4 regions of the Pseudoalteromonas sp. ECSMB14103 genome follow, and region 1 is predicted to be linked to each of the others. Evidence: predicted binding sites of a transcription regulator. Region 1 holds the regulator's gene; each other region holds the start of a gene.

What was found. Region 1 encodes sigma-54, which starts transcription at its own class of promoters, with help from an activator protein. Its sites were predicted from a motif close to GTTGGCACGNNNNTNGNNT; they were not measured.
Region 2: the regulator sigma-54 is predicted to act here: its motif matches at 2,026-2,044, upstream of nirB (nitrite reductase large subunit NirB).
Region 3: the regulator sigma-54 is predicted to act here: its motif matches at 2,153-2,171, upstream of RF53_RS02780 (flagellar basal body rod protein FlgF).
Region 4: the regulator sigma-54 is predicted to act here: its motif matches at 2,458-2,476, upstream of RF53_RS11765 (EF-hand domain-containing protein).

What each region holds. Positions count from the first base shown of each region.
Region 1 is NZ_JWGY01000001.1:247,241-251,460, forward strand. Features, by position in the region: gene RF53_RS01080 (HPr family phosphocarrier protein) at 1-160, opposite strand, end outside; gene rapZ (RNase adapter RapZ) at 204-1,049, opposite strand; gene ptsN (PTS IIA-like nitrogen regulatory protein PtsN) at 1,069-1,521, opposite strand; gene hpf (ribosome hibernation promoting factor) at 1,526-1,813, opposite strand; gene RF53_RS01100 (RNA polymerase factor sigma-54) at 1,840-3,339, opposite strand; gene lptB (LPS export ABC transporter ATP-binding protein) at 3,409-4,134, opposite strand; gene lptA (lipopolysaccharide transport periplasmic protein LptA) at 4,131-4,220, opposite strand, start outside.
Region 2 is NZ_JWGY01000002.1:557,083-561,302, reverse strand. Features, by position in the region: gene nirB (nitrite reductase large subunit NirB) at 1-1,876, opposite strand, end outside; gene RF53_RS07610 (hypothetical protein) at 2,287-2,523, opposite strand; gene RF53_RS07605 (LruC domain-containing protein) at 2,782-4,220, shown strand, end outside.
Region 3 is NZ_JWGY01000001.1:610,342-614,561, forward strand. Features, by position in the region: gene RF53_RS02770 (flagellar hook assembly protein FlgD) at 1-631, shown strand, start outside; gene flgE (flagellar hook protein FlgE) at 691-2,052, shown strand; gene RF53_RS02780 (flagellar basal body rod protein FlgF) at 2,209-2,952, shown strand; gene flgG (flagellar basal-body rod protein FlgG) at 2,973-3,761, shown strand; gene flgH (flagellar basal body L-ring protein FlgH) at 3,777-4,220, shown strand, end outside.
Region 4 is NZ_JWGY01000006.1:174,014-178,233, reverse strand. Features, by position in the region: gene RF53_RS11780 (MFS transporter) at 1-3, shown strand, start outside; gene RF53_RS11775 (FG-GAP repeat domain-containing protein) at 227-1,603, shown strand; gene RF53_RS11770 (hypothetical protein) at 1,661-2,116, opposite strand; gene RF53_RS11765 (EF-hand domain-containing protein) at 2,129-2,404, opposite strand; gene RF53_RS11760 (PA4780 family RIO1-like protein kinase) at 2,697-3,551, shown strand; gene RF53_RS11755 (response regulator) at 3,585-4,220, opposite strand, start outside.

The sequences.
Region 1 (4,220 bases):
GTAGCATCAGTGCTAATACACTGTCACCAGCAGCTTCTTTATCATCTTGAAACAAGGTGATTGAAGCATCAAATTTTACAGCGAGTTGGGCTAATACAGTCGCGGCTCTGGCATGCAGTCCTAATTTATTTTGTATTAAAAAAGTGTCTTCTATACGCATACATTACTCTATCAAAGCTGAACAGGTTATTAGTTTTGTAAAATTACTTTTCTTGTTCTCTGTGACGTATTTTTACATTGGGATGCGTAACTGCAAAGCTTTCGCCAATTGTTTGCGCTAAATATACAGAGCGATGTTGCCCGCCAGTACAGCCAATCGCAATAGTTAAATAGCTTCTGTTATTTCGCTCTAGGTGTGGTAGCCATGTTTGTACAAAGGTTTGTATTTGCCATGTAAATTTTTGAACTATGCTGTGGCTAGCCAAATAATCTTTTACTGGTTGGTCTAGGCCATTGAGTGGTTTTAGTTCAGGCTCCCAGTGCGGGTTAGGTAAAAAACGTGCATCAAATACGTAATCTGCCTCTTTAGGAATGCCATGTTTAAAACCAAATGATTCAAATGTAACAATCAGCTGCTTATCTTTTTTACCTAATATTTTTTCGCGAATTGATTCAGCAAGTTGATGAACGCTTAGCTCACTGGTATCGATCATGTAATCGGCGCGCGTAATTAGCACATCGAGAAGTTCTTTTTCTTTTTTTATGGCTAAATCAAGCGGAAGTGAATCTATTGATAAAGGGTGTAAGCGTCTGGTTTCAGAAAAGCGCTTAATAAGGGTTTGATCTTCACTGTCTAAGTAGAACAGCGTTGGTTTTGTAAAACCCGGTAAGTATTCGATGATGTGATTAAATTCATCTTGCTCTTTTGGTAAATTTCGCACATCTATACTAACGGCAATTTTATCGTAGTTATCAGAAACGCTTCTAATTAAAGAAGGTAATAAATTTACTGGAATGTTATCTACGCAATAATAACCTAGATCTTCAACAACGCGCAAAGCAACCGACTTACCAGAACCAGAACGGCCACTTATGATAATCAACTCCATTAATCACCCTTTAAATTTGTTACGATTGGTCAACAATAATTTGATACAACTCAGCATCCGATTTAGCACAGCGAAGCTGCTTACAAAATTCTTTATTTTTTAGTTTATCAGCTATCGTTGCTAGCGTCTTTAAATGCTGTTGGTTATCGCCTTCAGGTACGATGAGTGCAACAAAAATATCAACAGGGCGGTTGTCTATAGCATCAAAATTAATCGGTGTTTCACTTACTAACACCAATGCTAAAGGTTCTTGTGCGCCGCTCATTCGGCCATGTGGAATAGCAATACCTCTGCCTATCCCTGTGCTGCCTAGCTTTTCGCGGGTTAATAAAGCGCCCAAAATATCCTGTTGAGATAAATACGGAAATTTATCGTGAGCCAGCTCGCTAATAAACTCTAAAATTCTTTTTTTACTATTAAAAAGGACCGCAGCTTTACTGCAGTCCTGGCATATAAGTGAACTTAATTTCATCATATTAGTGTCGAGCAAGCTTCTCTTTGTGTTTAATTACTTGACGGTCAAGCTTGTCAATCAATGAATCAATAGCTGCATACATATCTTGATGTTCAGTGGATGCGAATAATTCAGCACCACTTACATGAATAGTTGCTTCTGCTTTTTGATTTAGTTTTTCTATATCAAGAATGACATGAACATTATTAATATGATCAGAGTGCCTTTCTAGCTTCGCAAATTTGGTATTTATATAGTCTCTTAATGAATCAGTTAGTTCTACATGACGACCAGTTAAATTTAGTTGCATAAGCATTACCCTCTTTGTTTAGCGTCTTAGATCAGGCTCTTTCGCTGATTTGACGGTGGAATAGCCAGAGATTCGCGATATTTTGCGATTGTACGTCTCGCTACTTTAATTCCTTGCTCAGCCAATATATCCGCAATTTTGCTATCACTCAATGGTTTTGCTGAGTTTTCTGCTGCGATTAATTTTTTAATAAGTGCACGTATTGCCGTAGATGAACATTCTCCACCATTTTCGGTACTTACGTGGCTTGAGAAAAAGTATTTAAGCTCAAATATTCCACGCGGTGTGTGCATATACTTTTGCGTAGTTACGCGCGAAATTGTTGATTCGTGCATTTCTACCATTTCGGCAACATCATTTAAAACCATCGGTTTCATGGCTTCTGGGCCGTGTTCAAAAAAGCCCTGTTGTTGTTTAACAATACAGTTAGTTACTTTTAAAAGTGTATCATTTCTACTTTCTAAGCTTTTTATAAACCATTTAGCTTCTTGTAAATGTGAGCGAATAAATTGACTGTCGCCGCTTGATTTAACTGTACGCGACATCGCTGCATATTGGCTGTTTACACGAATTTTTGGCATGCTGTCTGGGTTTAACTCTACAATCCAGCGGCCTTTAATTTTTTTAACTGACACATCAGGTATTACATACTCAGACTCTTCTCGTACTATTGTGTCTGCAGGCTTAGGGTTGAGCGTATGAATAAGTGTCATTACTTCTTTAAGCTCATCTTCTTTGAGCTTCGTTTTTTTCATTAATGTACGGTAGTCACGAGCAGCTAACAAATCAATGTGCTCGGTTAAAATCATTTTTGTTTCATCAATAAAAGGCGTGCCTTTATCAAATTGATTTAACTGAATACACAAACACTCTTGTAAGCTACGTGCCGCAATACCCACTGGGTCAAATAGCTGAATGCGCTTTAATACCGCTTCTATTTCGTCAAGTTCAACCTCAACGTCATCATCGTTATCTTGATTAAAGCTCTCTAAAATCTCTTCGCAACTGAGTGTCAGTATGCCTGAATCATCCACCGCTTCTACAATAGCAATAGCAATGGCTTCATCTGTAGGGCTAAATGGCGTTAATTGTAATTGCCACATTAAGTATTCGTGAAGCGTTTCAGTTGATGCGCCCTGATATATAGACTCATCTTCAGGCATTGGTCCTGAAGATGATGCAGGGGCTGCACTCATGTACTCATCCCAGCTAACGTCCATTGCCATGTCGTCACTTACAGTATCTTTAGCAAGCGCTTCACCACTGTCTTGTTCATACTCGCTAGGGGCTTCATCTGCAGATACGGTTACTGTAACTTCATCGTTATCTGCTTTTTGCTCATTTTTGCCCGCAAGATCATCGGCATAGTCTTGCTCCTCAACCTCAAGTAATGGGTTGCTGTCGAGCGCTTCTTGTATTTCTTGCTGAAGATCCAATGTGCTTAATTGCAGCAAGCGAATAGCTTGTTGCAACTGAGGTGTCATTGTAAGTTGCTGGCCCATGCGCAGCTGTAGTGATTGCCTCATGTATCTCTAACAATCCTTTTAAGTTGTTATAGTTAATACTAGCAGATGCTTATAAATAAGGCGTAAATGTTACAGCCTAAATTGCTCGCCTAAATATACATCGCGTACAGTTTTATCATTTAATACGTGTTCAGGGGTACCAGAAGCAATCAGTTCCCCATGAGAAACAATGTAGGCTTTTTCGCAAACATCAAGGGTTTCTCTTACATTGTGGTCTGTTATTAATACGCCAATCCCACGGTTTTTCAGGTGTTCAATAATTTTTTTAATATCTAATACTGAGATAGGGTCAACACCGGCAAATGGTTCGTCTAGCAAAATAAACTTTGGATCTGCGGCTAAAGCACGTGCAATCTCTACTCGGCGACGTTCTCCGCCCGATAATGCCATACCTTTGCTATCGCGAATGTGTTGAATGCTAAATTCATCTAATAGATTATTCAATGTATCTTCTCTGGCTTGTTTAGTGAGCTCCTTTCGAGTTTCTAAAATAGCCATTAAGTTTTGATACACTGTTAATTTTCTGAATATAGACGACTCTTGTGGTAAGTAGCCTATGCCTAATCTAGCACGACTGTGCATAGGTAAAAGCGTAATATCGTTATCATCGATAGATATTTTGCCTTTGTCGCTAGGGACTAAGCCTACAATCATGTAAAAGGTTGTTGTTTTACCTGCGCCGTTTGGCCCAAGCAAGCCTACAATACTGCCAGCTTTAACTTCTAAGCCCACATTTTTTACAACTTCACGGCCTTTGTAGCTTTTGGCTAGTAGCTCTGCTTTTAATGTACTCATGGTTGGCCTTTGTCATTTTTTTTAGGCTCCACAGGCACTAAGATAGTGTGTACACGGTCAGTTGAGCTTTCATCTTTTTCGGCGCT
Region 2 (4,220 bases), on a different contig from region 1:
CATGACCTGTCTCAAAGCCAGCTTCAATCAGTCTTTCCCAAATAACAGGCAGCTCTTCTAAACGTGCACCAAATAAATCGATGCGTTGTCCGCCAGTCACTTTACAATAAAGATTAAAGTCTTTAGCTACTTGACCGATGACAATGAGTTTGTCGGGTGTAATTTCACCACCAGCAATACGCGGTACAACAGAGTAAGAGCCGTCTTTTTGCATATTGGCAAGGAAGGTGTCGTTTGTATCTTGAAGGCCTACATGGGTTGGCTCTAGGATAAAATCGTTCCATGTTGAGGCTAAAATAGAGGCCACTGCGGGTTTACATATTTCACAGCCATGGCCGCTGCCATGTTTAGCTATTAAATCATCAAAGGTTTTGATGCTTTCTACTTTAACCATATGGAGTAATTCTTGACGCGAATACGCGAAGTGCTCACAGAGGTGATTATTTACTTCAACGCCTCGACTTGCCAGTTCGTCGTCAACTACCGATTTAAGTAACGCTGCACAACCACCGCAACCGCTGGCAGCTTTGGTGCATGATTTAACTGAGGCTAAATCGCATGAGCCACCATCAATAGCTCCCACAATGTCGCCTTTACTCACGTTATGGCACGAACAAATAGTGGCTGTATCGGGTAGGGCGCTGCCCGCAAGAGAAGGGGCGCCGGCGCTATCTGGTAAAATTAAACATTCAGGGTGCTCTGGTAAGTCCATGTCGTTTAACATGTATTGAAGTAGCGTATCGTAATCACTGGTATCGCCAACAAGGACAGCGCCTAAAAGCTTATCGCCAGTTTCATTTAATATAATTTTTTTGTAGCAATCTCTAATTGGATCTTGATAAATGAGCTCTTTGCAGTTGGGCGTTTTTGCATGCGCATCACCAATAGATCCTACTTCTACACCTAGTAGTTTTAATTTAGTGCTCATATCTGCACCTAAAAACTCAAGCTCGCCGCCACTTAGCTGGCTTGCTGCAACGCGAGCCATGTTGTAACCCGGCGCCACTAAGCCAAATAACTTTTTGTCCCATAGGGCACATTCGCCAATAGCCAAAATATCAGGGTCTGATGTTTGGCACTGGTTATTGATGACTATACCGCCACGCTCCCCAAGCTCTAGATCAGCCACTTTACCTAGCTGATCATAAGGACGAATACCGGCAGAGAATAAAATTAAGTCGGTTTCTAAATAAGTGTCGTCTGAAAAGTTTAATCTAAAGCGGCTAGTTTCACCTTTAACTATTTCGCTGGTTGCTTTTGATGTATGAACAGTCACACCCAGTTTTTCTATTTTATTTTTTAATAGCGTGCCGCCTTGCTCGTCTAGCTGGACAGCCATAAGCTGCGGCGCAAATTCAACAACATGTGTATCAAGTCCTAATTGTTTAATGGCGTTCGCGGCTTCAAGTCCTAATAAACCACCACCAATAACTACACCACTTTTACTGGCTGCGGCACTGGCTTTTATTTGCTCTAAATCCTCTAGGGTGCGATAAACCAAACAATGTGGTTGATCGTTTCCCTTAATTGGCGGCACAAACGGGAACGAGCCCGTAGCAAGTACAAGCTTATCGTACGGGTATTGATCGCCTGTTTGAGTATTAACAACTTTGTTTAGTCTATCTATGCCTTCAACCCATTGGTTAGTGAATACACTAATATTGAGTTGTTGATAATTTTCTAAAGTTGTTAGGGCTAAATCGTTTGCTGTTTTACCATCAAATACGCTTGATAAATAAACACGGTCGTAAGCTAAATTTGCTTCACCACACAAAACGGTGATGTTTGCGTTAGCATCGCTTTGGCGCATTTTTTCTACAAAATGATGTCCGACCATACCATTGCCAATTATTAGTATTTTTTGCGCGGTTTGCATTAGGCATTCCTTCAGTGACGGTTTAAATTTTACACACAAAAAAGCCCGTCACGATTGTAATTAAATACAATTGTGTACGGGCCTCTTTGCCTCTGGTTGCTTTTTCAACCAATATGTATGCCGTTAATTAACGTGCTTAGTGTTCAATAAAGCAATAACCTAGCCATAAGTTTAAGCTATTGATTAATAGTGATATTAATGTGCTTTTAGGATTTAGAGATTTAAAAACGAACACTTTAGGTGCAAGGTTAGTACTAATTAGTGCAGTAAAAAATATATTTAATGTTTTGAAAATGAGTGAGAGTTATCCCCATTGTTTTGTTAAATTGTGGGAGATACTCATATGGGTATGTTGCGTGCAACATCCATTTAACCAGTGATAAGCGCTAACGTGTTTTTTAGCTATGTAGTTAACTATTAATGAAAGCGAGCAGGGTAATCATAGTTATATAGAAGCCAACGCCTAGCGCAATAACCGGCACTACTTTTTTGGATTTCCTTTGTTTAAAACTAGCATAATCTTTAAATTCCATTTTATAGCTTCCAAACGTTGTAACTTTTAACAGCATACAACCTGTTGCATAAAACAAGAAACCGAAGGCTGTTTCAATTAAAAGCCATAAAAATATATCTGTAACAATGCTCATTTTTCCCCCTTAATCAAAAAGCCCAGCTAATTAGCGTAAACCAATAATAGTAAAGCATAGTTATTGGTAAAAAATAATACTTAAATTGTAAGTAAACATGCGAGTGTATTCTCTCACATTTTGCAAAATGCAAACTTGCCAATTGCAAACTGCATTAGGATTATATTGAATTTATTTTATTTATAATAAATTCATAAAGTTAAGTTTTGGAATAGACCCTGCAACAGTTTAATTACTTAACTTTTTAAGGGCTAAATTATGAAACTAAATAAACTTGCAACAGCATGCTTAGTTATATTTCCATGCGCTGTGCTCAGTCAACCATTCGAGTCGTGCCCCAGCCAGGCATTTTTAATGCAAGATGCTAACGCGCAACTTTACGGAATAGATTTAGTTTCAGCTAAACCTACCGTTTTGGCATCGCAGCTAACGTTCGCTAACGAATTAAATACTAACAGCGTTAACGCAGTTGGTTTTAATTATAAAGATCAATACATGTACGGTTACAGTAAGCAAACGCCTGGCAGCGTAGTACAGCTTGGCAGCAACTACGAAATGAAACGGCTAAACGTACAAGGTTTACCTGCCACTAATTTTTACGTCGGTGATATACAAGTTGTAGGTGAGGGCAATGACCAACGGGCTACCTATTATGTTTATCATCCTAACTTTGGCCTATATGGTATTAATTTAGATGGTGATTTAGAAGCATCTATTACGGCAAGTTTGTTACCCAATACAAACACATGGAGATTGTCTATTTATGACTTTGCCTTTCACCCAGCTAGTAACCTTTTATACGCGGTTGAGCCAAATGGCAATTTATACGAAATAGATATTGCAGCAAATACCCACACGTTAATTACTCAAGTTGATGTAGGCGATGATACTGGCGCATTTGGCGCGGCTTATTTTGATGTAAAGGGCCAGTTTTATTTTAGTAACAATAAAAGCGGTAAAATTCATAAAGTTGATTTAAGTGTTAGCCCAGTGGTTGGCTACACCCCGGTGGCAAATGTGTTTACATCGGGGCCTAAATCAAGTCAAAACGACGGTGCGCGCTGTGCCATTGCGGAAGTAAAAGTAACTGATAGCTCAATTGATTTTGGTGACGCGCCAGCGCCTTACAACACAAGCCTTGAGCAAAGTGGCGCAAGGCATTTATTTGACCCGAATAGTACCGGCTCAGATTTAATTTATTTGGGAAGCTCGGTGGATGGTGAAAACATTAATACCAATGCCGATTTACTATTGTCTCCTATTGACGATTCAGACGATGGCGTAAGTTTTGTAACGGCGATTTCGGCAGGGCAAGACTCGCAAATTATTGTTAACGCGTCTACTTCTGGCTTTTTATATGCGTGGTTTGATTGGGACCAAAATGGCCGTTTTACTGAAGACGAAAGAATGGTAACTAAACGTGCCATAAATGAAGGCGATAACAGCATTTTAATCACGGTGCCAAGTAACACTAAAGCGGGCCAAACATGGGCTCGATTCAGAGTCACAGATGGCACAGAGGCGTCGCTGATCACGGCAACAGGCGGTGTGCTGGGCGGCGAAGTAGAAGATTACGAAATTACCACTTATGCAAGTGCCGTATACCCTGGCGAAAATGATTGGGTAACCCTTGCTTTTGAGGATAGATGGCCGTTTGCAGGTGATTACGACTTTAATGATCTAGTACTCAATTACAG
Region 3 (4,220 bases), 360 kb from region 1:
GCAGGATACAACACCAACGACAACCGAAGAGCAAAGCGATGCGTTAACTCAAGAAGATTTCTTCTCGTTGTTAACTCAGCAATTATCGTTTCAGGATCCGAGTAAACCTGCTGATAACGATCAAATGATTGCACAAATGACCAATTTCACGATGGCTGAAGGTATCTCAAATCTCAATAGTAATTTTGAGTCGCTAGCAGCTTCGATGACATCTAACTCTGCTTTGCAGGCATCAACATTGGTTGGTAAGCAAGCATTACTTGAGTCGGATTCCTTAGATTTAAATGCAACGGGTGAAGCGAAAGGTTCAGTCGTTGCAGAAAGCCCAGTAGATAGCTTAACGCTTCGTATTACTGATGGGTCAGGTCAATTAGTTCGCAGTATTGATTTAGGTTCACAGTCTGCTGGTGCAATACGCTTTGCTTGGGATGGTAAAAACGAAGCCGGTGAGCGGTTGCCTGAGGGTGAATACAATATTGTAGCTGAAGGCAGTACAAATGGTGAGTTTTCAAGCTTACCCATTGCTACGTTCAAGAATATTGAAAGTGTAAATATAAACGGTGCCAATGGCATCATTATTAACACTAAAGAAGGTGCGGTTAGGCTGACTGATGTCGCAGAGATCGCGTAATAGAGTTTGATAATATTTCGCCTGTTTGCAGGCTGTATTTAATAGGTTAGAGGTCAATTATGAGCTTCAATATTGCATTAACAGGCATAGCTGCCGCACAAAAAGATTTAGACGTTACCGCAAATAATATTGCGAACGTTAATACAACCGGCTTTAAAGAGTCTCGCGCTGAGTTTGCAGATGTATATGCTTCTTCAGTGTTTAGTTCAGGTAGAACTAAAAATGGTGACGGTGTTCAAACCACTATGGTTGCTCAGCAATTTCACCAAGGTTCGCTGCAATTTACTAATAACTCACTTGATTTAGCGATTACAGGCGAGGGTTATTTTGCAATGAGCCAAGACTTGGGCGCGCAAGACTTTACATATACGCGAGCTGGGGCTTTTAAATTAGATAAAGATAACTTTATCGTAGATGCCAAAGGTAACTTCTTACAAGGTTTCCCTGTTGATGAAGCTACCGGAGATACTACCTCAGTCAGTTTGAGTACTTCGTCGGCACTTCAAATCCCTGATTCGTCTGGGTCACCTCGTGCAACGGCAACGGTATACAGTTCATTTAACTTAGATTCACGTGCAGATGCGCCTTCGCTGCCATTTGATCCAACAGAAAGTGCTTCGTATAATTCATCAACTTCAACCACTGTTTACGATTCACTGGGTGAGGCACATGTTTTACAATACTTTTTTGTAAAAAATGATCCGACGACAAACCCTAATGAGTGGGATATACATGCAACGCTCGATGGTTTAGTTGTTGATCCAGCAACGGGCGCTGAGCAAACTACTGCGCCATATACACCTTTAACTACCCTAGGTTTTAGCTCAAGCGGTTTACCTGAAACAACAAATGGGGTTGCTAATGCAAACCCAAGCAGTTTCGATGAGTTAGTTTTACCTGCGGGTGCTGGGACTGGTTTATCTTCGTTACTGACCAACGGCGCGTCATTTCCTGATACGGGCGTGGAGCTTAATTGGCGAGATGAGGCTGCAACTACAAATAAGCAGCCTACTCAGTACGCAAGTCGATTTGAAGTTAAAGCGCTAGACCAAGATGGCGCTACGGTTGGTCGTTTAGCGGGTATTGATATTGGTACCGACGGAAAAATAGTGGCTTCATACAGTAATGGCGACACATCTTTCTTAGGTCAGGTAGCGATGGTTCGTTTTTCTAATTCACAGGGCTTATCTCAAGTTGGTGATACCTCGTGGAAAAAAAGCTTAACGTCAGGTGAGCCAATTGCGGGTGAACCTGGTTCAGGTACATTAGGTTCAATAAATTCATCAGCACTAGAGCAATCTAATGTGAACTTAACGAATGAGTTGGTTGACCTAATTAGTGCTCAGCGTAACTTCCAGGCTAACTCTCGTGCGCTTGAGGTTAACTCAACACTGCAACAGGCAATTTTACAGATTCGTTAATTTAATACTTAACACCATTTTAAGGGCTGCTTTTTAAAGTGGCCCTTTTTACTTTTACTTCATTTAGTTTGTTTTATAACCATTTCACATCGTTTCCTATTGTGGCATCTATTTTGCATTTCCTGTGTATAGAGATTTTTGAAACGAGTCGATGCTATGGACAAAATGGTCTACATTGCGGCCTCAGGCGCTAAACAAAGCCTACAGGGGCTAGCCCTCAAAGCCAATAATTTGGCGAATGCGAATACTACTGGATTTAAGTCAGACTTTGCACAAGCTCGCTCTATGCAGGCTTTTGGTGAAGGGTTGCCATCACGTGTGTTTTCTATGCAAGAGCGCCCAGGTTCTAATATGACCTCTGGTGGCATAGTTGAAACAGGTAGAGACCTCGACATTGCAATGAGTGATAACGCATGGTTAAGCGTCCAAGATGCCTCAGGCAATGAAGCTTACACCAAGGTGGGTACATTAAATATTACCGCTGAAGGTATGTTAATGACCAGCCATGGTCGTCAAGTAATTGGCGAAGGCGGGCCTGTCATTTTACCAGTACCGATTGAAAAAATTGAATTTAGTGAAGACGGCGCAATTCAAGTTCGCCCGCAGGGGGCGCCTGCTACGTTTTTAGAAGAAGTTGACCGCTTAAAGGTGGTTGAAGCTAATAGCTTTCAACTAGAAAAAGGGAATGATGGTTTATTTAGGCCTAAGGCAGGAGAGCTTGTTGATACTTCTGCCAATGTCAAAGTATTAAGCGGAACCTTAGAAATGTCTAATGTGAACCCAGTTCACGAAATGGTCGATATGATCAGCCATCAACGTCAATTTGAGTTACAAGTAAAACTGATGAAAACAGCTGAAGATCTGGATAGATCACAAGATCAGCTGATGCGCATAGTTTAACTTTAAATGAGGACACGATTATGAATCCAGCATTGTGGATCAGTAAAACGGGGCTAGACGCTCAGCAAACCGATATTTCGGTTATATCAAACAATTTAGCGAATGCCAGTACGGTAGGTTATAAAAAAAGCCGCGCTATTTTTGAAGATTTACTTTATCAAAATATTAACCAGCCAGGTGGGCGATCGTCGCAAGACACTGAAATGCCCTCTGGTTTAATGTTAGGTGCTGGTGCAAAAGTAGTGGCTAACCAAAAAAACTTTTCTCAGGGTAATATGCTAACCACTGAAAATTCATTGGATTGGATGATCTCAGGGCCTGGCTTTTTTGAAGTATTACAACCCGATGGCAATATTGCTTATTCGCGTAATGGGCAGTTTACTACCGATGGCGATGGCCGAATTGTAACGTCTGGTTCTGGTTATGTAGTGCAACCAGAAATGAATGTTCCCGATGATGCTCAATCAATTACTATTTCACAAGATGGTGAGGTATCTGTTCGTATTTCAGGTCAAGCTGATAATGTTGTGATTGGCCAGCTTACAATTAGTGATTTTATTAATCCATCGGGTCTTGAGCCTGTAGGGCAAAACCTTTATACCGAAACGGCAGTAAGTGGCGCGCCGGTTCAAGGTAACCCGGGTGTTGAAGGCTTAGGCACAATTATTCAGGGCTCACTTGAAACATCAAACGTAAATGTAACTGAAGAGTTGGTTAACCTGATTGAAACGCAGCGTATTTACGAAATGAACTCAAAAGTCATCTCGGCTGTTGACGAGATGATGAGTTACATCAATCAGCAATTATAAGGTATAGGGGGAGTTATGCGTCATTATATGTTATTTGCGGTAGGTACATTATTTTTAAGTGGCTGTGTTTCAACACAAAATAGTGATGTTGTTCAAGATGACCCCTATTATGCGCCAATGTATCCTGAACCAAGTATGGAACCCGTAGTTGCAACGGGTTCATTATTTAATACTAATGTGTCAAACGACTTATACGCAGATAGAAAAGCACTGCGTACTGGCGACATTATTACTGTAAATTTACAAGAGTCTACTCAAGCAACTAAAGCAGCTAAAACCGAAACCGATAAGCAATCTGATGCAAGCCTAGACCCAGTCATAGGACTTGGTGGCCTCCCTGTGAATATAGGTGGCGATAGTATTCAGTTTGGTATTGGTAGTGACGCCTCTTTTACGGGGGATTCTAAATCAAATCAATCAAACAGCTTGTTTGGCAATATTTCGGTTAATGTTATGCGT
Region 4 (4,220 bases), on a different contig from region 1:
TAATCCTAACCATACCAACTTGCACAAACACCTAAAACAGCTTACGTGATTAACCTGAATACTGGACAATAAACCTATCCCTAGCAGATATGCTCAGCGCTTAGGCTAATTAAGCTAACTAGCATAAACATTTTATTACAATTACTTACACCCTAACGTTAGTTTTTGCCGTAGGCTGAAAAGAGTTAAATATTCGCCTACTTAAAATTATACAAAGGGATTTACCATGTTAAAACCGTTTAGTGCATTACTTATATTGCTTGCACCTAGTACTTTATTAGCGCAAACCATGTCGATTAAAACCACTGAAGGGTTAGTAACAACCGGCTCGACAACGTTATTTGCTTTTAACAAAGAGCTTAAGCAGCTAGAACGCATTGATTTACTATCAGCACAAAACTCTCAGCTCGTTCTGCCTGACAATGCAATTGGTTTTGACGTGGCAACACTTGCTAATACAAATGATAAGCAAGCGCTTGTGGTAGCTAGCGATGGCATTTACAAAGCGGATAAAGAAAAACCTTCACTTTTATTTGCATATACATCAGTAATAAACCAGTTAGAAGTAACAGAGTTTGAAAAAATAAACTTTATCATTGATGCCAACAAAGATGGCCTAAGTGATATTTTGCTCCCAGACTTAAACCAAACAACCCTTTATATTCAAACTAACAACGGCCAATTTACCCCTCATACTTTTGAAAAAAAGACGCAGTTTACTGGTGACTTTTCAAAAGATGGTCTCACCCTTGAGGTTGATATTAATAACCAACCTACAATTACGGATTTTAATCACGACGGCCTAAATGACTTAGTGTTTTTAAATAAACAAGGCGCCGATGTGCTTTACGCAAATACTAATGGTTACAACAAAGCCATGGCTGACGTTAATTTTAATATTGAGTTGGGCGAGCTTAGTAACGGTGAAAAACGCAAAATAAAGCAGCTTCTTGATATAAACAACGATGGCTATTTAGACTTTATTACCAAGCAATATAAGCCAGTGGAAGGTATGGATTCGCTCGATATTGACATAGCGCATAACCTTTATTTAGGTAATAAAACAGGGTTTAGTCAAACACCTATTAAATTGTTAAATACCAGCGGCCCTAGTCAGCTTGTATTTGAAACAGACTTTAATAACGATGGCTTAATAGACCTGCAAACAATGGACTTAGACATTGGCCTTGGCACTATTGCCTCTATGGCTATGGGCGGTGGTAAAACTGACGTAGATGTAGAAATGAATATTTATAAGCAACAAACCGATGGCTCATTTGCTAGTAAATCAAGTATAGAAATTGACCTTGAGATGGAAATAAATATGAGCAATGGCGATGCAACCCCACCTTTATACATAGGCGATATAAACGGGGATGACAAAACTGATGCGGTATATAAATACAGCAAAAAAACGCTCTATGTTTACTACGGCGAAGAGGACAATTTGCTGAACAAAAAGCGTAAAAAAATAAAGTTAACCCTACCTAAAAAAAGTAAAGATATTTTGTTAGTTGACATTAACCAAGACGGTAAAAAAGACTTTGTATTTAAATTTACCGAAGAAGATGGCACCAGTAAAATTAAAACCCGCTTAAACTAACCACCTACACAAAAAGCCCAGTATTACTGGGCTTTTAATGTCAGCTTTTACACATACTTACGCTTTAATACTGAGTAACGAATCAGATTCAGACAAGCCAAACTTTTCTTGAACAGCCGATAGTATAGCGTCTTTATCTTCATCGTTTATTTGGCTTGAATACTGCTCGAGTAATTCATCAAGGTAACTTACTACATCGTCTGTATTAACTTGCTCTAGTGAATTTTGTGGCGGTGGAGGCGGTCTTTGCCCTTCAGGTCGGCCAGCATCACCAATACTTTTAGCATCAAATTCAAGCTCGCTCATTAATTCTGCTAGCTCTTTAGTGGGTGAAATACCCTGCTCTTCAAACGCAGCTTGAATGCTCTTTGCATCTTCAGAGGTTAAGTTTTCGGGATCAAATTGCGCTAGCGTTTCTTTTACAAAATCACTTTGTTCTGATGTTAGCGATACAGCTTGGCTTTTTTGCTGCGGCATAAAACTAGTAGCGTTATTGTTTATTGAATTGATCATGTTAGTTTCCTTTCAACGTTCACGACGAGGTGGTTTATGTTCACTTAATTCTTGCTCGCTGATTTCCCCATTACCGTCAGCATCAATTTCATCAAAAATAGTCTGTGCGTCACCGTGAGGTGGCTTTTTAGTATTAAATTCATCAAAACTAATTGCACCATTGCCATCGGTGTCGAGAGTTGAAAAGTCTGGCTTAGGCGGTTTGTTATTACTTCCTTTTGCAGCAATATTGGCCGAAAAAACAATGCTAAGTAATACAATTATTGCCGTTGATGTTAAATGCTTCATAGTAATAACCTTATATTTAGGGCGTGTTGATACCGTAAACTTACACCTTAAAAACGCAAAAAATGTGCAAACAATAAGGAAGTATTAAATAATTTAAAAAATTGATTTGTTCTAGGGCGTTCTGGTTGCTCAATTTACAATCAGCAGATAAGCTAACACAAGCATGTGTAAATGCGCGTAATACTGCCCTTAATTCTCAAAGCTGATATACTGCTTGAGCATATAAAACAACTAATTACAGAGCACTTTCTTAAATAATGATTAATAACCAACTCCACTTAGCAGGCAAGCTGTGAAAACACCAAAACGCTTACAACCCCTTATCGATGACGGTTTAATTGATGAAGTACTTAGCCGACTAATGAGCGGTAAAGAAGCCGATGTATTTGTAGTTCGCTGTGGTGAACACATTCGGTGTGCAAAGGTTTATAAAGATGCTGTTAAACGCAGTTTTAAAAAAGCCGCACAATACCAAGAAGGCCGAAAAGTTCGCGGTGGTCGCCAAGCTCGCGCAATGGGAAAACGCTCAAGTTACGGGCGCCAGTTAGAAGAAGAAATTTGGCAAAATGCTGAGGTTGATGCTCTTTCTCGTTTAGCTAGAGCCGGTGTGCGTGTACCCGATACATATTTTTGTGTTGATGGTGTTTTACTCATGGAGCTTGTGTCTGACAGCGAAGGCGATGTTGCGCCGCAGCTAGGCCATGTAAGTATGAGTAAAGAGGAAGCTATAAAACAACATACACTGATGATGCATTACATTATGCTTATGCTGTGCGCGGGTATTATTCATGGAGACTTATCAGAGTTTAACGTGCTTGTTGACGATAAAGGCCCTGTGATTATTGATTTACCGCAGGCTGTAAATGCGTCTGCTAACAATAGCGCTGAAGCCATGTTTGCTCGTGACGTAAACAACATGCGTCGTTACTATAGTGAGTTTGCACCTGAGTTGTTAAATACCCAATACGCTAAAGAAATGTGGGCGCTATTTGAAGAGGCAAAACTTACACCTAATTCTATACTCACCGGTGAATTTGAAGATAACAGCGAAGAAGCTGACGTTGATTCAGTACTAGACGAGATACAAGCTGCAGCCGATGAAGAGCAAGAGCGACTAGCGCGCATTAACTTTTCAGACGAAGAATAAAACGCCAACGTTTATGTTAATCGCTTTGCTCCCTTATTGCGGGTGTACAAAGCGATAACCTACCCCATAAACAGATTGAATCACACTCTCTGTTTTAGTTAATTCATCCAGTTTTTTACGCAATTTTTTTATGTGGCTGTCAATCGTTCTGTGACTCACAATACGCTGATCGGTGTACATGGTATCCATTAAGCTATCTCGTGAATAAATTCTACTTGGGTTATTAAACAAAGGTTTAAACAACTGAAACTCAAAGTTAGTTAGCTCAATGTCGTTATCTTGGTATTTTACTTTATAGGTGGTTTCATCTAATTGCATTACCGATGTTTGTACTGCTGAAACGTTGAGACGCCTTAAAATAGCTTTTACCCGCGCAACCAACTCTGCGTAACTAAACGGCTTACAAATATAATCATCTGCGCCTAACTCAAGCCCTAGCAAGCGATCTATCTCTTCTACTTTGGCCGATACCATAATAATAGGCACATTGGAAAAACGCCTAATCGCTTTACATAATTCGATTCCGCTTTGACCTGGTAACATTACGTCTAGCAAAATAAGGCTTGGCCTATTAATTTCAAGCCATGGAAGTACGTCATTCCCATGGTGTATTTGATGAGTATTAAAATGATGATTCATTAAAAAATCACTCATTAAATTAGATAATTT